3 regions of the Streptomyces sp. NPDC104581 genome follow, and region 3 is predicted to be linked to each of the others. Evidence: riboswitches for the same ligand, from Rfam matches in the RefSeq annotation. Region 3 holds a riboswitch; each other region holds the start of a gene.

Region 1 (7,470 bases), on a different contig from region 3:
CATCATGGCGACCAGCAGGCCGATGGCCATGGTGAGGCCGACACAGACGGCCATGAAGAGGACGGTGCGGCCGGTGACGGACCAGAATTCGCTGTCACCGAGGATGTTCGTGAACTGCTCGAAGCCGACCCAGGGGGGCGGCTCCCCCGTCCACAGCTCACGCCGCCCCATGTCCTGGAAGGACATGATCACGGTCTTGGTGAGCGGGAAGGCGTAGACGGCGGCGATGGCGAGGATCGCCGGGAGGATCAGCAGGAACGGGAGGAGTTCGCCCTTCTTGCGGCGTCTCTTCCCGGTCGTCTTGACCGTCCCGTTCCCGGGGGTGGGCCGGCCGTCTGTCCCTTTCGGGTCACGCGGTACCGGGGGCGCCGGTGGTCCGGCGGCCTCCTGCGTGTCGGCAGCAGTCACGTGACTGACCTTCCGTTTCGTTCTCCGCACCGAATCCGCGCCCGGAAGGGCGGGGAGCGGGGGTCCGGTGGTGACCGGACCGCCGCCCCCGCGGACCCGCCGACGGGCCTCCGGGGGCGGGGGCGCCGGAGGCCCTGGCGTTCGGGACCCCCGGGTCAGGGACTGGTGTGGCTCGGGCCCTGACCCCGGGGCTCCTGGGTCAGGACTCTTCGTTGATCAGTTCGTTGATCTTCGCGTCGGCTTCCTTCGTGGCGTCGGCCACGGAGTCACCCTTGAGGATCGACAGGAGCATGTTCTCCAGGACCTCCTCCTTCTCGATGGAGGTCCAGCCGGGCGCGATGGGGGTGAACCACGCGTCGGGCACGGCGTTGGCGATCGGAGCGGTCTCCGGCTTCGCCTTCAGCGGCTCCAGCTGCTTCTCGTTGTTGGGGAGGATGTTCTTGCCGGCGAGAACATCCATGGACTTCTCGCTGGTGAACATCGAGACCCAGTCCTCGGCCAGGTCCTGGACCTTGGACTTGCTGGTGATCGCCAGGTCGGAGCCGCCGATGAAGGAGGGCAGCGCCTTGCCGTTCGGGCCGGGCATTCCGGCGGTGAGGATCTTGCCCTCGAGCTTGGGGTTGCCGTTGTTCTTGCCGTCGATGACGGAGCCCGACTCCCAGCCGTTGCCGTAGATGAGGGCCGCCTTCTCGTTGGCCATCACGTTGGCGTGGTCCTGCTCGTCCTTCGTCTGGTCGGCCTTGTTGTACTTCTTGACCAGGTCGATGAAGTGCTGGATGCCCTTCTGCGCCTCGGGCGTGGAGAGCGAGCCCTTCCACTCCTTGGCGCCCTCGTCGTACGTGGCGATCGCGCCGTCGTACGCGGCGACGTAGGACATGGCGGCGTACCAGTAACGGCCGGGCAGGTAGAGGCTGGAGGAGCGCTTGTCCTTCTTGCTGTTCTCGGCGGCGATCTTGTCCATCGCCGCGAGCATCTCGTCCTCGGACTCCGGCAGCGTGTCGAGGCCGGCGCCCTTCTTGAGCATGTCCGTGTTGTAGATCGCCACGCGCGCGCCGGCGTAGTAGGGCACGCAGTACTGCTTGCCCTCGAAGGTGCAGGTGTCCTTGAGCCCCTGGATCCAGGTGTCCGAGTTGTCGTACTTCTTGGGATCGACCTCGGCCACCGCGCCGTTGAGGATGTACTGCATGGTCTCGGTGTTGCCGAGCTCGACGACGTCCGGGAACTTGTCGCCGCCCAGGGCGGTGTCGAGCTTCTTGGCCTTGTCCGCCCACTGCTGGTACTGGACATCGACCTTGACGTTCGGGTACTTCTCCTTGAACTGCGCGTTGACATCCTTGACCAGTTCCGGCCAGGTGCTCTGCGCGTCCACCATCAGCCAGACGGTGACTGTGTCCTTACGGTCCTTCGGGTCCTTCGCCGAACCGCTGTCGTCCGATCCACACGCCGCGACCGAGAACATCATGCCCGCGACGCCGATCGCCGCGATGAGCTTGCGCTTCACGCCACCCTCCTCAGGGATTCCTGCAACCCCCTCCCCACCGCGAAGACTTACGACGAGTACCACCGGGGCTGGGACCTGGTCTTTAATGGTTTAGACCAGTACGGGGAGCTTGGCCTAGACCTTTAGGGGTGTCAAGGGTGTATAAGAGGGCTGTCGTGTCCGTTATCGGACCGACACCTGGATCGGGGAGACGACCCGCGACCGGACCGTGCCACCATGTGAGCCGCAACAGACGGAGGAGCCGGTGACGGCAGCAGCGCAGGAGTCGGGAAGGCAGACCATGGCCACGGACGGGGGCGGCACCGAGACCGAGAACGGGGCGGCCACCCGTACCGCACGCGTGCCCAAGTACTACCGGCTGAAGCGGCACTTGCTCGACATGACGGAGACGCTGCCGCCGGGCACTCCCGTACCGCCGGAGCGCACCCTGGCGGCCGAGTTCGACACCTCGCGCACCACCGTGCGCCAGGCGCTCCAGGAGCTGGTCGTCGAGGGCCGGCTGGAGCGGATCCAGGGCAAGGGCACCTTCGTGGCCAAGCCCAAGGTGTCGCAGGCGCTCCAGCTCACCTCGTACACCGAGGACATGCGCGCGCAGGGCCTGGAGCCGACCTCGCAGCTGCTGGACATCGGCTACGTCACCGCCGACGACACACTCGCCGGGCTCCTCGACATCACCGCCGGCGGCCGGGTGCTGCGCATCGAGCGGCTGCGGCTGGCGAGCGGCGAGCCGATGGCCATCGAGACCACGCACCTTTCGGCCAAACGCTTCCCCGCGCTGCGCCGTTCGCTCGTCAAGTACACCTCGCTCTACACCGCGCTGGCCGAGGTGTACGGCGTCCACCTCGCGGAGGCCGAGGAGACGATCGAGACGTCGCTCGCGACACCGCGCGAGGCGGGGCTCCTCGGGACCGACGTGGGCCTGCCGATGCTGATGCTCTCGCGGCACTCGATCGACACCGCCGGGGAGCCCGTGGAGTGGGTCCGCTCGGTGTACCGCGGCGACCGCTACAAGTTCGTGGCGCGGCTGCGCAGACCGACCGACTGACTCCGGAGGGCCGGCTGCCGATATCGGCGTAGGCCCACGTCAAAGGGCATGTTCGGGAACCGGCGCGGAAGTACGGAACGCACACCGTTGCCGTACCGATATGCGGACGGGGGGTGACGCGTGCCGAAAAGGTCCCCTAGATTTCCTGCGAGTTTCAGCAGGTGATCCAGTGAGGGGACGACTCGCCATGCCAGAGCCGGCACAGCCAAGTTCCGCCGCACCGAAATCGTCCGGGCGTCTCACGCCGAAGTCGATCGTCATATGGGCGCTCGTCGCCCTGGTGGGAGCGGTCGGCTGGGGTGTCCTCGCGCTGTCACGCGGCGAGGAGATCTCCGCGGCCTGGATGCTGGCCGCGGCACTCGGCTCGTACGCGATCGCCTACCGCTTCTACTCCAGATTCATCGCCCGGCGGGTCCTGAAGGTCGACAAGACACGGGCCACGCCCGCCGAACGGCTCGACAACGGTGTCGACTTCCACCCCACCGACCGGCGCGTGCTCTTCGGCCACCACTTCGCGGCCGTCGCGGGCGCGGGACCGCTCGTCGGACCGGTGCTGGCCGCGCAGATGGGTTATCTGCCCGGCACGATCTGGATCGTCGCGGGTGTCATCTTCGCGGGCGCGGTCCAGGACATGGTCACGCTGTTCTTCTCCACGCGCCGCGACGGCCGTTCGCTCGGCCAGATCGCGCGTGACGAGATAGGCCCGTTCGGCGGCGCCGCCGCGCTCATCGCGGTCTTCCTCATCATGATCATCCTGCTGGCGGTGCTGGCACTGGTCATCGTCAACGCGCTCGCCGACTCGCCGTGGGGTGTCTTCTCCATCGCGATGACCATCCCGATCGCGCTCTTCATGGGCGTGTATCTGCGGGTGATGCGGCCGGGCAAGGTCAGCGAGGTCTCGCTCATCGGCGTGGCGCTGCTCCTGCTCGCGATCGTGGCCGGCGGCTGGGTCGCCGAGTCCTCGCTCGCCGACACCTTCACGCTGGAGGCCGGCACGCTGGTCATCTGGATGATCGTGTACGGCTTCCTGGCGTCCGTGCTGCCGGTCTGGATGCTGCTGGCGCCGCGCGACTACCTGTCGACCTTCATGAAGGTCGGCACGATCGCGCTGCTGGCGATCGGCGTGGTCGTGGCGCTGCCGACGATGAAGATGGACGCGGTCACGGAGTTCGCGAGCCGCGGTGACGGCCCGGTCTTCGCCGGATCGATGTTCCCGTTCGTCTTCATCACGATCGCGTGCGGCGCGCTGTCCGGTTTCCACTCCCTCATCTCCTCGGGCACCACACCGAAGATGGTGCAGAAGGAGACCCAGATCCGGATGATCGGGTACGGCGCGATGCTCACCGAGTCGTTCGTCGCGATCATGGCGATGATCACGGCGTGCATCATCGACCCGGGTCTCTACTTCGCGATCAACTCCCCCGCCGGAGTCATCGGCGGCACGGTCGAGTCCGCCTCCCAGGCGGTCGCCAACCTCGGCTTCACCATCTCGCCGGACCAACTCGCCCAGGCGGCCAAGGACGTCGAGGAGTCGAGCCTGCTGTCGCGGACCGGCGGCGCGCCGACCTTCGCGCTCGGCATGGCCGAGATCTTCTCGTCCGTCATCGGCGGCGCGGGGATGAAGGCGTTCTGGTACCACTTCGCCATCATGTTCGAGGCGCTGTTCATCCTGACGACGGTGGACGCGGGGACGCGCGTCGGGCGCTTCATGCTCCAGGACATGCTCGGCAACGTGTACAAGCCGATGCGCCAGGTCAGCTGGAAGCCGGGCGTCTGGTTCGCCAGCGCCGTGGTCGTCGGCGCGTGGGGCTACTTCCTCTGGGTCGGCGTGCACGACCCGCTGGGCGGCATCAACCAGCTCTTCCCGCTGTTCGGCATCGCGAACCAGCTCCTGGCCGCGGTGGCGCTCGCCGTGTGCACGACGCTGCTGGTGAAGTCCGGGCGCCTCAAATGGGCCTGGGTGACGGCGGTTCCGCTGGCCTGGGACGCGGCGGTCACGCTCACCGCGAGCTGGCAGAAGATCTTCTCCGAGGACCCGAAGGTCGGCTTCTTCAAGCAGCGCGAGGTCTACCAGACGGGCATCGACAACGGCGAGGTGCTCCCTCCGGCGAAGACGATGGACGACATGCACACGGTCGTCACCAACTCGACGGTGGACGGCGTGCTCTGCGCGCTCTTCGCGATCCTGATCATCGTGGTCATCGCGGACGCCGGCCGCGTCTGCTACAAGGCGATCCGGCACCCGGAGAGCGTCAAGCTCTCGGAGACGCCGTACGTGAAGTCGGAACTGGTCGCGCCGGCGGGCATGTTCGCGACGAAGGAGGAGAAGGCGGAACTGGCCGCGGCGGAGACGAAGGCGTCGGCCGGGGCGGGCGCCGGGACGGGCCGGTCATGACCTCGGCGGCGAAGGTGCGCCACGCGGTGGGCCGGATCCGCTGGTACGTGAGGGAGTTGACGGGCGAGTCGGCGTACGACCACTACGTGGCCCACACCCGCGCCTGCGACCCGACGGCGGAGCCCCTGACACGCCGCGCCTTCGAACGGAACCGGATGGACGCACGCGAGGCGGACCCGCGGGAGGGCTTCCGCTGCTGCTGAGCATGACGACCGAAGGGCCGCTGTTCCCCCGGGGGGAGCGGCGGCCCTTCGCCGCTCCCCCTGATCGAGGAGGTCCGACACAACATGTGGGGGGTGCCGCTCCCAACGAGCCCCACATGTATGCTCAAGTCTGCTGTCGCCGCAGGAGAATCCGGTGGAAATCCGGAACTGTCCCGCAACGGTGTGCTGTGGTGCGCTTCGTCGCGCCCGCGAGTCCGAGCACCTGCCGACGGCGCATCCGGGTCGACCGAACCGGGTGCCGAGACGTCCGGGCCCCGAGGCAGGGCCGGTGGACGCCGCGCCGCGCGCCGCCCGTTTCCGGGACGGCCTACGCTGCCGTGCGCCGCCGTGCCCTCCCCGAGGCCCAGAGCCGAGCGAGGGAGAGCACCACGTGACCATCGCGCCAGCCGATCCGGCTTCAGCGATCTCCGAGCGGGGACGGGAGACGGCCGGACCGGCCGACGGACCCGGGACGGGCCTTCTGCGGCTCCTCACGGACCTCACCGCCGACCTCGCCGACACCGAGCCCGGCAGGGTCGCCGCCGCCGCGCTCCGTGGCCGCAGCGCCGCCTCGGACGAGGCCGAGCTGCGCGGACTCGCCACCGAGGCCGCCGCCGGGCTCATCTCCGAGGACCCCGCGTACTCCCGCCTCGCCGCCCGCCTGCTCACCCGCGCCATCGCGGAGGAGGCCGCGGGCCAGGGCGCCGTCTCGTTCTCCTCCTCGGTCGCCGTGGGCCACGCGGAGGGGCTGATCGCGGACCGTACGGCCGCGTTCGTCACCCGCCACGCCGCCCGCCTCGACGCGCTGATCGACCCCGCCGCCGACGACCGCTTCGGCTACTTCGGTCTGCGCACCCTCTTCAGCCGCTATCTGCTCCGGCACCCGATCAGCCGCGATGTCATCGAGACGCCGCAGTACTTCATGCTGCGCGTCGCGTCCGGGCTGGCCAAGGACGACTCCCCGGCCGCCGTGGACGAAGTCGCCGCGCTGTACGGCCTGATGAGCCGACTCGACTACCTCCCCTCCTCCCCCACCCTCTTCAACTCCGGCACCCGGCACCCCCAGATGTCGTCCTGCTATCTGCTCGACTCCCCGCTGGACGAGCTGGACTCCATCTACGACCGCTACCACCAGGTGGCCCGCCTCTCGAAGCACGCGGGCGGCATCGGCCTCTCGTACTCCCGTATCCGCGCCCGCGGTTCGCTGATCCGCGGCACGAACGGGCACTCCAACGGCATCGTGCCGTTCCTCCGGACGCTCGACTCCTCGGTCGCCGCCGTCAACCAGGGCGGCCGGCGCAAGGGCGCCGCCTGCGTGTATCTGGAGACGTGGCACGCGGACATCGAGGAGTTCCTGGAGCTGCGCGACAACACCGGCGAGGAGGCGCGCCGCACGCACAATCTGAACCTCGCGCACTGGATCCCCGACGAGTTCATGCGCCGGGTCGACGCGGACGGCGACTGGTCGCTCTTCTCGCCGGCCGACGTGCCCGAGCTGGTCGACCTGTGGGGCGACGCGTTCGACGCGGCGTACCGCGCGGCCGAGGCGGCGGGCAAGGCCCGCAGGAGCATCCCGGCGCGTGAGCTGTACGGCCGGATGATGCGTACGCTCGCGCAGACCGGCAACGGCTGGATGACCTTCAAGGACGCGTCGAACCGTACGGCGAACCAGACCGCCGAGCCCGGCGCCGTCGTGCACTCCTCCAACCTCTGCACCGAGATCCTGGAGGTCACGGACGACGGCGAGACGGCCGTCTGCAACCTGGGCTCGGTCAACATCGGGGCGTTCGTGACCGGGAGCGGCGAGCTGGACTGGGAGCGGCTGGACGACAGCGTCCGCACCGCCGTCACCTTCCTCGACCGGGTCGTGGACATCAACTTCTACCCGACCGAGCAGGCCGGCCGCTCCAACGCCAAG
Region 2 (7,470 bases), on a different contig from region 3:
GCGTGGGAGCCGGGCTCCTGCGTACCGCACTGGCCGCCGCCCGCGCGCAGTCGCTCGGCGCGCTGTTCACGGCGACGACCGGCGGCGGCGGGCTCTTCGTCCGGTACGGGTTCGCGCCCACGGCCGCGCGCCCGGCGCCTCCGTCCTGGGTGGCGTCCCTGGACCCGCGGCGCGGGGCACGGATCCTCGCGCGCGCCCTGTGACCGTCGGCCCGCCCGGCCCGACAGGCCGGGCGGGCCGGGGAGTTACGGGAGTCCGGGGAGTCCGGTGATCAGACGGCGTTCGCGCCGTGGTGGTCCGGGGCGTGGTCCGGGCGGTCGTCGGGGACCACGGTGGTGCCGGGGCTGGTCTCGTCCAGGACGCCGCGCAGCACCGCGTGCGGCACCCGGCCGTCGAGTACGTGCGCGCGCCGGACACCGCCGCGCACGGCCCGCAGGCACCCCTCCATCTTCGGCAGCATCCCGCTCGCCAGCCCCGGCAGCAGCCCGTCCAGCGCGTCGGCCGTCAGACGCCCGATCACCTCCGTGCTGTGCGGCCAGTTCGCGTACAGCCCTTCGACATCGGTGAGTACCACGAGCCGTTCGGCGCCGAGGGCCACGGCGAGGGCCGACGCCGCCAGATCCGCGTTGACGTTGTAGACCTGTCCGTCGAATCCCCGTGCCACGGGGGAGACCACCGGGATGTGGCCCTGGTCGAGAAGCGTGCGGACCATGTCCGGGTTGACCTCCACGACGTCTCCCACGAGACCGATGTCCACCGTTCGCCCGCCCACCCGGGCGGAGCGCCGTACGGCCGTCATCGTGTGCGCGTCCTCGCCCGTCATGCCCACGGCGAAGGGCCCGTGCGTGTTGATGTGGCCGACCAGGTCCCGCTGGACACGGCCGCTGAGCACCATCCGGACGACTTCCATGGTCTCCGGTGTGGTCACCCGCAGACCCGCCTCGAAACGGGTCTCCAGGCCGAGGCGGTCGAGCATCGCGCTGATCTGGGGGCCGCCCCCGTGCACCACGACCGGGCGCAGGCCCGCGTGCCGCAACTCCACGACGTCCCGGGCGAACGTCCGCCGCAGACCGGCGTCCACCATGGCGTTGCCGCCGAACTTGACGACGACGGTGCGCGTGCGCGTGGTCGTCGCGGTCCGATCGGTCATGGTCTCCGTCTCTCGTGGTGTCCATGTGTCCGGAGACCGGGCACCACGCCGGAGACGGACCCCCGACGCTCCGTTAGCTTAGCCTAACCTAAGCGGAAGGGGGGTGTGGGTCGTACCGGTCACGAAGGGGGCGGCGGACCGGCGGCGCGCGGGAGTTGTCGTCCCGGTCAGGGTTTACGGGCGATGCCCGCGTAACAGGCGGCCTCCGCGTCGGTGACGTTCTCGGCCTGGTCCTCGTCGGTCGGGCGCCAGCGCTGGGTGGGCACGACACCGGGGTCGAGAAGTTCCCAGCCGTCGAAGAGGCGGACTATCTCGGCGTGTGGCCGCGCCTGGCCGGGGGTGCCGGCGGCGCGGTAGGCGCCGGTGAGCCGGGCGATCCCCTCGGGATCGAAGTCGGGGGTGACATGGGTGATGGTGAGGGTGCTGCCCGAGGGGAGTGCCGCCTTGAGATGCTCGACGATGCCGTGCGCGCCGCCTTCGACACGGTCGTCGGTGACGAAGTGGAGCAGCGCGTTGAGGCTCAGCGCGATGGGCCGGGTGAAGTCGAGCGTCTCCGCTATCTCCGGTGTCGCCAGGAGCGCGGCCGGGTCCGTGACATCGGCGTGCGCGTACGAGGTGTGCCCCTCGGAGTGGCTGTGGAGCAGTGCCCGCGCGTGGGCCAGGACGATCGGGTCGTTGTCCGTGTAGACGACGCGCGCCGAGGGGGTGACCTCCTGGGCGACCTCATGGAGGTTGGGCGAGGTGGGGATGCCCGTGCCGATGTCGAAGAACTGGGTCATGCCCTCCTGGGCGAGGAACCGCGCAGCGCGCCGCATGAAGCGCCGGTTGATGCGGGCGGTGGCCAGGATGGAGGGGAAGGCCGCGAGGGCCTTGCCGGCCGCCTCGCGGTCGGCGGGGAAGTTCGTGGTGCCACCGAGGTAGTAGTCGTACATACGGGCCGAATGCGCCTGATCGAGTTTCAGGTCCACCGTGCTGTTCTCCGCCATGCCACGCCCCCAGGAGTGGTTCGCTGTCCGGTCGGCCGGCCCGGGTGCGCGCCGTACCGGCGCCCCCTCCGCCACCGGGGTTCACTTCCCGCCGTCCGCACGGAACAACCGCGGGAGCGAGGGGCGTTCCGCCGGGCCATGGCGGTCTGTTCGGACGAACGGGAACAGGTTTCCGAAACCGTCACCCGAACGCCTAAGTAGTCATACTATTACCGTCGGCGAAGACAATTGACCGAAGGTTTGCACAAGACGCCCGTTCTTCCGGTTGGCTGTCGAGTGAGACATCCCGTCTCCACCGAGATCCGCTCCACCGTGGCGCGGCACGGTGCCCCCCACCCCCCCCCAAGGACATGCGTGGAACTCGATCGGGAAGCCCCGGCGGTTCGCGGAACCTTCGCCCGGGTCTTCACCGGCCACCCGAGGACCGCCACGAGAAGCGGCCCGGCGACCGAAGCGCGCGCCGGAGCACGCCACCTCCGAGGTCCGCAGTACGCCCCCCACACACCGTCGGGCGCCGCCCCGACACCGGACGCGCCGACGCGCGCGTCCGAGAGCGGAAAATGATGGCCGCCAGTACCCCCAGGACACGGGCCGCGGACGCCCCCGGCACCGGAGAAGCCCCCGACGACGCCCGGCAGGGACGGCTGGGCCTGACCTTCGACGCCTTCCACGACTACCACCGCGAATTATGGATGCGCTACGCCCACTCCCAGGTCGGCGGGCGCCCCGCGGCCGAGACCGTGGTGGACACCGCCTGCGCGCACCTGAAACGGGACTGGAAACACGCGCTGGCCCGGGAGTCGGTCTCCCGCTACGCTTGGTCGCTGCTGAAGGAGGAGACCCACCGCTGGCTCGACGAACGCGGACTGCGGCCGCTCCTCGTCGGCACCGCCGCCTTCCACGCGGCACTCGCCAAACTCCTCCGGGACGGCACCCGGGACCAGTTCACCGTCCTGGAAGGTGAACTCGGCCTGTACGGCGCCATCATGGACCTGCCCGAGCGTCAGTACGACATCATCGTCCTCAGGTTCGTCCTCGGCGAGGACGAGGAGAACGTCGCGGAGTACCTCGGCATCGAACTCGCCACCGTACGCTCCCAGGCACAGCATGCCCGCCGCCGCCTGGCACGCGAACTCGACCTGGCCATCGAACCGACCGAGACGGAAGGGTAGCCGTGCGCACCAACGACCACGCCTCCATCAGCACCCTGCTCGACCAGGCAGAGGTCCTCGTCGACACCTACACCGACTACGACACCGAAGCCGCCAGGCGACGGGTCGAGGCCAGGGCCGCCCGCGTACCCTCCGAACCCGGTTCCGGCGCGCCGCGCACTCCCGCCGCGCACGAGCAGGCCGCCCGCGACCTCGACCTCGCGGTCTCCCTCATCGTCGACACCCCGCAGGCGGCAACGGCCCTGGCACGGCTGGCCGATGACGACCGGCCGGACCCCGAGGGCGCGGTCGTCTTCGGCGCGCTGCTCCATCTGGCACGTGACCACGACGCCGCCCAGTTCTGGTGGCAGTTCGCGGCCGGCGGCGGCAACCGCACCGCCGCCTTCTGTCTCTACCTCGCCCATGGACGGCGTGCCGAGTTCAGCGACGCCCGGCACTGGCGTGCGGAGGCCCGCAGACTGACCGCACCGGACAGCGCGCCGCCGGCCCCGGCCGCGCGCCCCCTGCTGCCGGAGAGCATCCGTCACCAACTCCTGACCCAGTGCCGCTCCGGCAGCCGCCCCACCCTTCCGGCCCGGCTGGAAGCGGTCATCAACCGCCTTCCCGTCGACCCGGACAACGACTTCGGTACGATCCCGCGCCCCGTCCCCACCCTGACGCGCGACCTTCCGCACGGCCATCAGTCCGCCCCGCCCGGCCGGGCGGGGAACGCCGGCACCTGAGACCCGACGCACCGTCCGGTGACGCCCAACCACCTTCCGCCGCCTGCCACTTTGCGTCCGCCGCTCGCCGCCCGCCGGGAAACCGGATGACCGGGGACCGGGCCGTTCCTCCCCCGGCCCCATGGACGACGAGGGGCACCTGCTGAGCATGGTCGGCGTCGAGGCGACCTGTCGGGCACCGGCGAGGGACCACCGCGCCGGCCTCCCGCTGGAGGGCCGCCACCACCGGGGCGACGACGACGCGTGGAACATCGCCGCCCTCGTCGTGCGGCCGGCGGAGCGCGGGGACCGGCCCGCCCCTTCCTGCGCGCACCGGGGACCCGTCGTGCCTCCTGCGCCCGGATCGCCTCGCCCGTTCCCCCGTCCGCGATGTGGTCCACACGTGTGCGCCCGCCGCCCGGCCCTCTAGGCTGGTCGGTGCAGCTGGTTCGTCCCTGTCCGCCAGGCAGGTGCGTCGTAAGAGGGAACCCGGTGGGAATCCGGGACTGCCCCGCAGCGGTGAGTGGGAACGACCGCCGTCATACGCACTGGGCCCGGACGGGTCTGGGAAGCGACGGCCAGTAGGAGTCTCGTGAACGGTACGAGACGGGCCCACGAGTCCGAAGACCTGCCCGTTGCCCGCGCGTGACCGATCGCGCGCGGTCGTTCCGGTGACCTCGTGGGCGGGTCGGCGCACATATCGAGCGGCACGCGCGTCCGACGACGCGGCGTGGACCGCACGATCGGTCGTCCCTTCGCGCCCGCGTCCCGTCCCCGGGACCTCAAGGACACATCTCGCGAAGGAGAGTTCCGTGACAGAGAAGTCCGCGGCCGCGGCAGCACGGGCCACCGTGTACGGCTACCCCCGCCAGGGACGGAACAGGGAACTGAAGAAGGCCGTCGAGGGCTACTGGAAGGGCCGCGTCGACGCCGCCGCCCTCCGCAGGACCGCCGAGGAGCTGCGCCGTACGAACTGGCGGCAACTGGCCGAAGCGGGCATCCAGGAAGTGCCCTCCGGCGACTTCTCCTACTACGACCACGTCCTGGACACCAGCGTCATGGTCGGCGCCGTCCCCGAACGGCACCGCGCGGCGGTTGACGCCGACGCGCTGGACGGCTACTTCGCCATGGCTCGCGGCACCCGGGACGTCGCGCCGCTGGAGATGACGAAGTGGTTCGACACCAACTACCACTACCTGGTGCCCGAGTTGGGCCCGGACACCGTCTTCACCGCCGACCCGGCCAAGCAGGTCGCCGAGTTCGGGGAAGCCCTCGCGCTCGGCCTCACCGCCCGCCCGGTCCTGGTCGGCCCCGTCACCTACCTCCTGCTGGCCAAGCCCGCCCCCGGTGTCCCCGCCGGCTTCGAGCCGCTGACCCTGCTCGACCGGCTCCTGCCCGTGTACGCCGAGATCCTGGCCGACCTGCGCGCGGCGGGAGCCGAGTGGGTGCAACTGGACGAGCCCGCGCTGGTCCAGGACCGTACCCCCGCCGAACTGGAGGCCGCCGGCCGCGCCTACCGCGAGCTGGGCGGGGCGGCCGACCGGCCCAAACTGCTCGTCGCCTCCTACTTCGGCCGGCTCGGGGACGCGCTGCCCGTCCTCGCCAGGGCCCCGATCGACGGACTCGCGCTCGACCTCACCGCATCGGCCGCCGCCGACCTCGACGCCCTCGCGGCCGTCGGCGGGCTGCCCGGCAAGCGACTGGTCGCGGGCGTCGTCGACGGACGCAACATCTGGATCAACGACTACGAGAGGTCCCTCACCACCCTGGGCACGCTCCTCGGCCTCGCCGACCGCGTCGACGTCGCCGCCTCCTGCTCCCTGCTGCACGTCCCGCTCGACGCCACCGACGAACGCGACATCGACCCCGGGATCACCCGCTGGCTCGCCTTCGCCCGGCAGAAGACGGAGGAGATCGCGGTCCTGGCACGCGGACTCGGGCAGGGCACCCACGTCATCACGGCCGAACTCATCACCAATCGCGCCGCGCTCGCCTCCCGGGCCGGCTCCGCCCTCACCCGCGACCCCGCCGTGCGCGCCCGCACCGCCGCCGTCACCGACGCGGACGCACGGCGCTCCCAGCCGTACACCGAACGCACCACGGCGCAGCGGACCCGTCTCGGCCTCCCGCCGCTGCCGACGACCACCATCGGCTCCTTCCCGCAGACCGCCGAACTGCGCACCGCGCGGGCCGACTTGCGCGGCGGGCGGATCGACACCTCCGGATACGAGGAACGGATCAGGGAAGAGATCCGGGAAGTCCTGTCCTTCCAGGAGAAGACCGGGCTCGACGTCCTGGTGCACGGTGAGCCCGAACGCAACGACATGGTGCAGTACTTCGCCGAACAGCTGACCGGTTACGTCGCCACGAGCCACGGCTGGGTGCAGTCCTACGGCACCCGGTACGTGCGCCCGCCGGTCCTCGCCGGGGACATCTCCCGGCCCGGACCGATGACCGTGCGCTGGACGTCGTACGCGCAGTCGCTCACCGACCGGCCGGTGAAGGGCATGCTCACCGGGCCCGTCACGATGCTCGCCTGGTCATTCGTCCGCGACGACCAGCCGCTCGCCGACACCGCGCGCCAGGTCGCGCTCGCACTGCGCGACGAGGTCGGCGACCTCGAAGCGGCGGGCACCCCGGTCATCCAGGTCGACGAACCCGCCCTCCGCGAGACGCTGCCCCCGCGCTCCGCCGACCAGGCCGGCTACCTGGCGTGGGCGACGGAGTCCTTCCGGCTGACCACCGGCGGGGTACGGCCGGACACCCAGATCCACACCCATATGTGCTATGCCGAGTTCGGCGACATCGTCCAGGCCATCGACGACCTCGACGCCGATGTCATCAGCCTGGAGGCCGCACGCTCCCACATGCAGGTCGCCGGCGAACTCGCCGCGCACGGGTACCCGCGCGAGGCCGGACCCGGTGTCTACGACATCCACTCCCCGCGCGTCCCCACCACCGAGGAGGTCACAGCCCTGCTCCGCAAGGGACTTGAGGCCATCCCGGCCGACCGGCTCTGGGTGAACCCGGACTGCGGGCTGAAGACCCGCGGCTGGCCCGAGACGCGGGCCGCACTGGAGAACCTGGTCGCAGCTGCCCGCGCGATCCGCTCACGACCGGCCACCGACGGCTCCTGACCCGCGGGGCGCCGTGGCGGGCCGGGCCGGAGAGCGACACCTCCGGGTCCGGCCCGCCGCCGCGCCGGGCCATCTCTTTGCGGCGGCGGAGCGGGCGCATGACACTTGAGGTGCGGGGGCCACGCTCGGCGAGGGAGAGTCGTATGCCCCAGGGCGACAAGAGCCGGGACGACCACGACCGGCAGGAGTTCGACGGAGAGGAATCCGGCGCGGAAGAGGCGGAAGTCGTCGACGGGGAAGAGGAACCCGACGAATACGCCGAGGGCGAGGTGGTCGAACAGGGACCACCGGATGTCTATCTGGACGTTCCGGTGCTGAACATCG
Region 3 (7,470 bases):
AAACCATGGGGTCATCGTATCGATTCCCGGTCCGCATCCCGGTATGCCGTCTCTCATTCCGGACGTTCGGTGTTCGTCAGATGGACGGGACCGGCGGCTGGGGCAGATAGACGACGGTGGGGGCGCCGGTCCGGGGGTGCGGTGCGACCTCGGCCTCCACCTCGTAGACGGCCGCGAGGAGGGCGGGGGTCAGGACCTCGGCCGGGGTCCCGGACGCGACGACGGCACCGGCTTCGAGTACGTAGAGGCGGTCGCAGTAGTACGCGGCGAGATTCAGGTCGTGCAGGGCGAGCAGCTTGGTCGCCGCCGACTCCCGCATCAGGGTGAGGACTTCGAGCTGGTAACGGATGTCCAGATGGTTGGTGGGCTCGTCCAGGACGAAGAGCGCGGGCCGCTGGACCAGTGCGCGGGCGACGAGGGCCCGCTGGCGTTCGCCGCCGGAGAGGGAGGGGAAGGCGCGGTGGGCGAGGGGCGCGATGCCGACCCGGTCGAGCGCGGCGTCGGCGAGCGCGGTGTCGGCCGCCGTGTCCGCCTCCCAGAAGCGCCGGTGCGGGGAGCGGCCCATCGCGACGACCTCGCGGACGGTCAGCTCGAAGTCGGTCTGCCCGTCCTGCGGGACGGTGCCCACGCGCCGGGCGCGCTCCTTGGCGGTCATGGTGTGCAGGTCGTCGCCGTCCAGCAGCGCCCGGCCGTGGGTGGGGCGCAGCGCCCCGTACACACAGCGCAGCAGGGTGGTCTTGCCGCTGCCGTTGGGGCCGACGAGTCCGACGGTCTCGCCCGGTGCGGCGGTGAGATCGACGGCGTCGACGAGGTGCCGGCCGTCTCCCGTTCCGTAGGAGAGTCCCTCGATCCGCAGCGAGGCGGCCGTTCGGTCGCTCATACGGGGGCTCCTTCGGGACGGCGGCGCATCAGCCACAGGAAGAACGGGCCGCCGATGAGGGCGGTGAGGACGCCGACGGGGATGTCCTGCGGCGCGGCGACGGTCCGGGCGGCGAGGTCCGCGACGACGAGGACGACCGCGCCGCCGAGCGCGGCGACCGGCAGCAGCGGCCGGTGCGCTGCCCCGACCGCCATGCGCGCGGCGTGCGGCACGAGCAGTCCGACGAAGCCGATGGCGCCGCTGGCGGCGACCATGACGCCGGTGACGAGTGAGGCGAGGACGAACACGGCGGCGCGGAAGCGCGCGGTGTCCAGTCCGAGTACGGTCGCGCCCTCCTCCCCCACCAGCAGCAGGTCGAGGGGTCTGGCGAGCGCCATGAGGACGGCGGTGCCCGCGGCGAGGACGACGGCCGGGACGGCGAGCGCGCCCCAGCGGGCGCTGCCGAGGCCGCCGAGCGACCAGAACAGCGCTTCCTGGAAGTGTTCGGGCCGGGCCGAGACGACCAGGACGAGCGTGGTGAGCGCGGACAGGATGTACGAGACGGTCACCCCGGCCAGTACGAGCCGCCCGCCGGTCATGGTGCCGCCGCGCCTGGCCAGCGCGTAGACGAGGGTCATGGCGGTGAGCGAGCCGGCGAAGGCCGCCGCAGGCATGGCGACGGTGGTGGTGATCCCGGCGCCGACACCGCCGCCGACACCGAGGACCAGGACGAGTACGGCGCCGGCGGACGCCCCCGAGGAGATGCCGAGGAGGAACGGGTCGGCCAGCCGGTTGCGGACGAGGGCCTGGAGGACGGTCCCGACGACGGCGAGCCCGGCGCCGACGACGGCGCCGAGCAGCACGCGCGGCAGCCGCACGTCCAGGACGATCGTGCGGAAGGGACTGGGCTCCGCGCCGCCGGTGAGGATCGTGAGGACCTCACCGGGCGGGATACGGACGGAGCCGAGCGCGAGCCCGGCGACGGCGGCGCAGGCGAGGGCCACGGCGAGCGAGGCGAGCACGAGGGCGTGCCGCAGCCGGCGGTGGCCGGGCGGGGTCCGGCAGGTCATGACGGCGGGAGCCCTCTAGAGTCCCGCCCCTGGGTGGAGTTGGGCCGCGAGGCGCCGGACGGCGGCGGGGGCGCGGACGCCGAGGACGGCGTCGGAGAGCGGCAGGACGGCGAAGCTCCTGTTCCTGATCGCCGGGACGTCCTTCAGTACGGGGTCCTCCAGCAGGCGCTTCTTCTTCTGCGCGACGGTGGTGGCGCCGTAGTCGTAGATCACGATCGTCTCGGGCTCGCGGGCCACGACCTGCTCCCAGGTGGCGTCGCCGAAGGACTTGTCGAGGTCGGCGAAGACATTGCGTCCGCCGGCCCGCCGGATCAGCTCGTTGCCGATGCCCCTGCCGCCCGCGGTGAACGCGGTCTTGTCGCCGCTGTCGTAGACGAAGACCGGGACGGGCTCCACGTCCTCGGTCGCGGCGGCGGTGGTGGCGAGGGTGGTGCGCGCTCCGGCGGTCCACTTCTCGGCGCGGTCGGCGACACCGAAGGTACGGCCGACCTCGCGGACCTCGCGGAACACGTCGTCCATGGAGGTCCGGCCCTCGGCGCAGCTCTCCAGGTTGAGCCGGGTGTCGATGCCGGCGTCCTTGAGTTCGTCGCGGGTGCGGCCGTCCTTGGCGGCGAAGGCGCTCGCGTAGCCGCCGTAGACGAAGTCGGGGTTCGCGGCGAGGAGTCTCTCCTTGGAGGGGTACTCCTCGGCGATGACCGGGACGCTGTCGTACGCCTTCCGGTAGGCGGGGAGGACGGCGTCGTCCAGCCAGGCGGTGCCGATGAGGGAGTCGGTGAGGCCGAGCTCGATCATGATCTCGGTGACGTGCTGGTTCATCGTGACCACGCGCTTCGGGGGTGCCTCGAAGGTGGTCCGCACACCGCAGTTGGTGACGGTGTACGGGAATCCGCCGGCCGGTGCCCCGGAGGCACGGACGGGGTCCGGGGTGGCGCCGCAGGCGGCGAGCGGGAGCAGCAGCGGTAGCAGGACCGCCGGTATGAGCGCGTGGCGTCGCGAGGGCATGACTGGGCCTCCTCCGGGGGATTTCCGCGTCCCCTGGCATGGTGGGAGAAGGGCGACAGGTCAGTTCCTGGCTTCCGGGCCCCCGCTCGCGCGCGGGGCCCGGTCACAGTGGCGGGACCGTGCCGGATTCACACCGGCTTCCTGGGTCCTGCCGCCCTGGACGGCGTCAGTTTGTCAGACGACCTCGACCTCTTCCTCCGTGACCTCGCCGTCGACGATGCGGTACGAGCGGAACTGGAAGGGGCCCATGTCGTCGGTGTCGGCGGTGGAGACCAGGACGTAGTGGGCGAACGGCTCCATCGCCAGGTCGATGTCCCGGCGGGAGGGGTACGCCTCGGTCGCGGTGTGCGAGTGGTAGATGACCACCAGGTCCTCGTTGCGCTCGCGCAGCTCGTCGTCGAGCTTCTTGTGGTCGTCCGCGTCGAACTCGTAGAACGTGGGCGAGCGGGCCGCGTTGAGCATCGGGATGAAGCGCTCGGGCCGGTCGCTGTCCTCGGGGCCCGCGATCACGCCGCACGCCTCGTCGGGGTGGTCCGCCCGCGCGTGGGCGACGATCTGGTCGTACAGCGCCTGGGTGATGGTCAGCATGGGGTGAAGGATAGACAGGTGGCCTCCGTGTGTGAGACACGGAGGCCACCTGGTGAGACGGGTGCCGGGACGCCCGGCGGCCGACGGGGAGCCGCCGGGACGTCGCGGGGTGGGTGTCAGTCGCCGGCCTTGGCGAACTCCGGCTCGTTCGGGCCCTCGGGGGCGCGCGCCGCGAGTTCCGGGTTGCGGCTCTTGAGCAGCGCCCAGCCGCCGACGAGGAACACCGCCCAGAGCGCGCCGACGTACAGCGAGACACGGGCGTCGGAGTCGTAGGCGATCAGACAGGTCACGAAGGACAGGAACGCCAGCGCCACCCAGCTCAGGGCCGAGCCGCCCGGGGCCGGGAACGGGGACGTCGGGAGCCGGCCCGCGACGACGGCGGAGCGGTACTTGATGTGGCTGATGAGGATCATCATCCAGGTCCAGATACCGGCGGCGGTGGCCACCGAGGTGACGTACAGGAACGCCTTCTCGGGGACGACGTAGTTGAGGACGACGCCGATGCCCATCAGCGCGACGGACGCCGCGATGCCGGTGGCCGGTGTCCGGCGCCTGTTGAGCCTGCCCAGGGCCTTCGGCGCCTCCTTGTTGGCGGAGAGGTCGCGGAGCATCCGGCCGGTGGAGTACATACCGGAGTTGCAGGACGACAGCGCCGCCGTCAGCACGACGAAGTTGACGATTCCGGCGCCGAGCGGAATGCCGATCCTGGCGAACGCGTGCACGAACGGGCTCTCGCCCTCGCTGAACTCGGTCCACTTCACGACGGCGAGGATGACGGTGAGCGCGCCGACGTAGAAGACGATGATGCGCCACGGCAGCGTGTTGATCGCCTTGGGGAGCGTCTTCTCCGGGTTCTCGGACTCGCCCGCCGTGACGCCGACGAGTTCGACGGCGAGGTAGGCGAACATGACGCCCTGGAGGGTCATCAGGCTGGAGCCGATGCCGTTGGGGAAGATCCCGCCGTGCTGCCAGAGGTTGCCGGTGGCCGCGGTGTCGCCGGCGTCGGAGAAGCCGAGGGTCAGGACGCCGAGGCCGATGACGATCATGCCGATGATGGCGGTGACCTTGACCATCGAGAACCAGAACTCGACCTCGCCGAAGATCTTGACGGAGATCAGGTTGACGCCGAAGAGCACCAGGAGGAACACCAGGGCGCTGACCCACTGGGGGATCGCGGGGAACCAGAAGTGGATGTAGATCGCCGCGGCCGTGAGCTCGGCCATGCCGGTCACGATCCACATGAGCCAGTACGTCCAGCCGGTGACGTAACCGAAGAACGGGCCGAGGAACTCGCGGGCGTACTCCGCGAAGGAGCCGGAGACCGGCCGGTAGAGCAGCAGTTCGCCGAGCGCCCGCATGATGAAGAAGATCACCACGCCGGCGAGGGCGTACATCAGGATGATGCTCGGCCCGGCCTTGGCGATGTTCGCGCCGGCGCCCATGAACAGACCGACGCCGATGGCGCCGCCGATCGCGATCATCTGGACCTGGCGGCTGCCGAGTCCGCGTTCGTAGCCCTCCTCCGAGGTGTCCGCGGAGGGCCTGTCCGAGGTGTTGTCGACCTGTGGGGAGGTCATGGTGATGCGCCCTTTCTCCCTAGCCTGTGCCGGTGGTCGTGAAGATTTACCACGGGCCGGGCCGCGATCCGCGGAGGCGGCTGTGGCGCGGCACACAGGAAGAAGCGGACGAATCTCCCCCCGAATCGCAAAGCGTGCGGGGGCGGTGACGCGATCGTTGTCCGGAGTTGAGTGTCCGCCGAGGAAGCGGAGCATGTCCGTCCGGAGACGGTGTGACGGAGGCGGTCGGACCCTGTGACGGGCCCGTCGCGGGAGCGGGGCGCGGAGGCCGGACCGGCGGACCCGTCAGGGCATCACACACCGGACCGTCACGGCATCATCGTCTCGACGAGCGTCTCCTGAAGCGCCCCGAGCCACAGGTACGCCATCACCATCGGCTTGCGCGGGTCGGAGTCCGGCAGCCGGTACAGGCTCTCGCCCTCGTCCTCGTCGGAGACGTCCAGCCTGCTGCCGATCGTCAGGCGCAGGTCGTTGAGCGCGCCGAGCCAGTGCCGGCAGTCGTCGGGCGTCAGCTTCAGTACGGCCCCGCCCTCGCCGGACGCGGAGAGGGCGTCCAGGCCGCGGACGACGGCCAGGCCGTCCGCACGCTTGCGGTCACGCAGGTCGTTCTCCGTGAAGCGCCTGAACTCGGAGGCGTACGCGCGCAGTTCGTCGTCGGTGTCGTCGCCGAAGCCGTAGGCGTCCGGAAAGAGCCGGGCGAGCGCGGGGTCGGACGGCGGTTCGCTGGGCCCCTCCGCGAAGTAGGGCGGCCATGGGGCCTCCCCGCCGACGGCGGGGGAAGGGTCCTCGCCCTCGGCCGGTTCGTCGCCGGGGCCGATCAGTTCGAGGAGCTGGACGGCGAGGGAGCGCAGGATCGAGATCTCGATCCCGTCGAGGGCGACGGCGGCGCCACCTCCGGGGATCGCCTCGAACTGCCCGGCCATCAGCGGGTGTCCTGGGAGAGCGTGGCCCACAGGCCGTATCCGTGCATGGCCTGCACGTCGCGTTCCATCTCCTCGCGGCTGCCGCTGGAGACGATGGCGCGGCCCTTCTGGTGGACGTCGAGCATCAGCTTGTGCGCCTTGTCCTTGGAGTAGCCGAAGTACGTCTGGAAGACGTAGGTCACATAACTCATGAGGTTGACCGGGTCGTTGTGGACGATCGTCATCCACGGCACGTCAGGTTCCGGGACGGTGAACGTCTCCTCGGCCGACTCGGGAAGTTCGATCTCTGTCGGGGCAACACTCACGGTTCGGGACGACCTTCTTCTCCGCCGGGGGTCCCGGGAATCGCCCCGGGATGCACAGCCTCACAGCCCCATGCTGCCACCCGGAGGGGCCTGTCGCACAAACGGCGGCCCCGGAGCCCGCCGAGTCGCCTCCGACCCGCCGGAAGACGGCCGTTCCCTAGAAATCGTCAAACTGACGAGATCCCTGTAGCATCGCTCGTATGAACTCTGCGGAACTTGAGAAGGGCCTGGTGAAGGACGAGGGCGGCCGACGGGTCGGAGTTCCGTCGACCGCGCTCTTCACCGACCAGTACGAGCTGACGATGCTGCGGGCGGCGCTGCGGGCGGGGACGGCCGAGCGCCGCTCCGTCTTCGAGGTGTTCACCCGGCGGCTGCCCGAGGGGCGGCGTTACGGGGTCGTCGCGGGCACCGGGCGGGTCCTCGACGCCGTCGAGAACTTCCGCTTCGACGAGGACGTGATCGGCTTTCTGCGCGAGCGCGGGATCGTCGACGGCGCGACGCTCGACTGGCTCGCCGGCTACCGCTTCACCGGGGACATCTGGGGCTACCAGGAGGGCGATGTGTACTTCCCCGGCTCGCCGATCCTGCGGGTCGAGGGCTCCTTCGCCGAATGCGTGCTGCTGGAGACGGTGATCCTGTCGATCCTCAACCACGACTCGGCGATCGCCGCCGCCGCCTCCCGGATGTCGGCGGCGGCCGGCGGGCGCCCGCTGATCGAGATGGGCGCGCGCCGCACGCACGAACTGGCCGCCGTCGCCGCGTCGCGCGCCGCCTACGTGGGCGGCTTCGACACCACGTCGGACCTGGCGGCCGGGTTCCGCTACGGCATCCCGACGGTGGGCACCAGCGCGCACGCCTTCACCCTGCTGCACGACAACGAACGGGACGCGTTCCAGGCGCAGGTCGACGCGCTCGGCAGCGGTACGACGCTGCTCGTGGACACCTACGACGTGGCGGAGGCGGTCCGTACGGCCGTGGACGTCGCCGGGCCCGGGCTGGGCGCCGTCCGCATCGACTCCGGCGACCTGCTGCTCGTCGCGCACCGGGTGCGGCAGCAGCTGGACGAGCTGGGCGCGGTGAACACCCGGATCGTGGTCACCTCCGACCTGGACGAGTACGCGATCGCCTCGCTGGCCGCGGCGCCGG

What was found. Region 3 has a riboswitch for cobalamin ahead of ACZ61E_RS15475 (ABC transporter substrate-binding protein). Riboswitches for the same ligand answer to the same signal wherever they lie in the genome.
Region 1: it holds a riboswitch for cobalamin, as region 3 does, so the genes downstream of both, ACZ61E_RS15140 (ribonucleoside-diphosphate reductase subunit alpha) here and ACZ61E_RS15475 (ABC transporter substrate-binding protein) in region 3, are expected to answer to the same signal.
Region 2: it holds a riboswitch for cobalamin, as region 3 does, so the genes downstream of both, metE (5-methyltetrahydropteroyltriglutamate--homocysteine S-methyltransferase) here and ACZ61E_RS15475 (ABC transporter substrate-binding protein) in region 3, are expected to answer to the same signal.

What each region holds. Positions count from the first base shown of each region.
Region 1 is NZ_JBVJNN010000015.1:111,370-118,839, reverse strand. It holds gene ACZ61E_RS15165 (carbohydrate ABC transporter permease) at 1-408, opposite strand, end outside; gene ACZ61E_RS15160 (sugar ABC transporter substrate-binding protein) at 608-1,909, opposite strand; gene ACZ61E_RS15155 (GntR family transcriptional regulator) at 2,190-2,954, shown strand; gene ACZ61E_RS15150 (carbon starvation CstA family protein) at 3,142-5,349, shown strand; gene ACZ61E_RS15145 (YbdD/YjiX family protein) at 5,346-5,552, shown strand; adenosylcobalamin-variant (AdoCbl-variant) riboswitch at 5,686-5,785, shown strand; gene ACZ61E_RS15140 (ribonucleoside-diphosphate reductase subunit alpha) at 5,944-7,470, shown strand, end outside.
Region 2 is NZ_JBVJNN010000001.1:194,134-201,603, reverse strand. It holds gene ACZ61E_RS00920 (GNAT family N-acetyltransferase) at 1-203, shown strand, start outside; gene argB (acetylglutamate kinase) at 272-1,150, opposite strand; gene ACZ61E_RS00910 (SAM-dependent methyltransferase) at 1,318-2,136, opposite strand; gene ACZ61E_RS00905 (RNA polymerase sigma factor) at 2,697-3,308, shown strand; gene ACZ61E_RS00900 (hypothetical protein) at 3,311-4,030, shown strand; partial or broken gene ACZ61E_RS00895 (DNA polymerase III) at 4,227-4,325, shown strand; cobalamin riboswitch at 4,438-4,659, shown strand; gene metE (5-methyltetrahydropteroyltriglutamate--homocysteine S-methyltransferase) at 4,822-7,146, shown strand; gene ACZ61E_RS00885 (hypothetical protein) at 7,290-7,470, shown strand, end outside.
Region 3 is NZ_JBVJNN010000016.1:23,619-31,088, forward strand. It holds gene ACZ61E_RS15460 (putative leader peptide) at 1-7, opposite strand, end outside; gene ACZ61E_RS15465 (ABC transporter ATP-binding protein) at 77-880, opposite strand; gene ACZ61E_RS15470 (FecCD family ABC transporter permease) at 877-1,929, opposite strand; gene ACZ61E_RS15475 (ABC transporter substrate-binding protein) at 1,945-2,931, opposite strand; cobalamin riboswitch at 2,973-3,125, opposite strand; gene ACZ61E_RS15480 (M67 family metallopeptidase) at 3,106-3,519, opposite strand; gene ACZ61E_RS15485 (amino acid permease) at 3,636-5,096, opposite strand; gene ACZ61E_RS15490 (DUF2017 domain-containing protein) at 5,405-6,019, opposite strand; gene clpS (ATP-dependent Clp protease adapter ClpS) at 6,019-6,324, opposite strand; gene ACZ61E_RS15500 (nicotinate phosphoribosyltransferase) at 6,525-7,470, shown strand, end outside.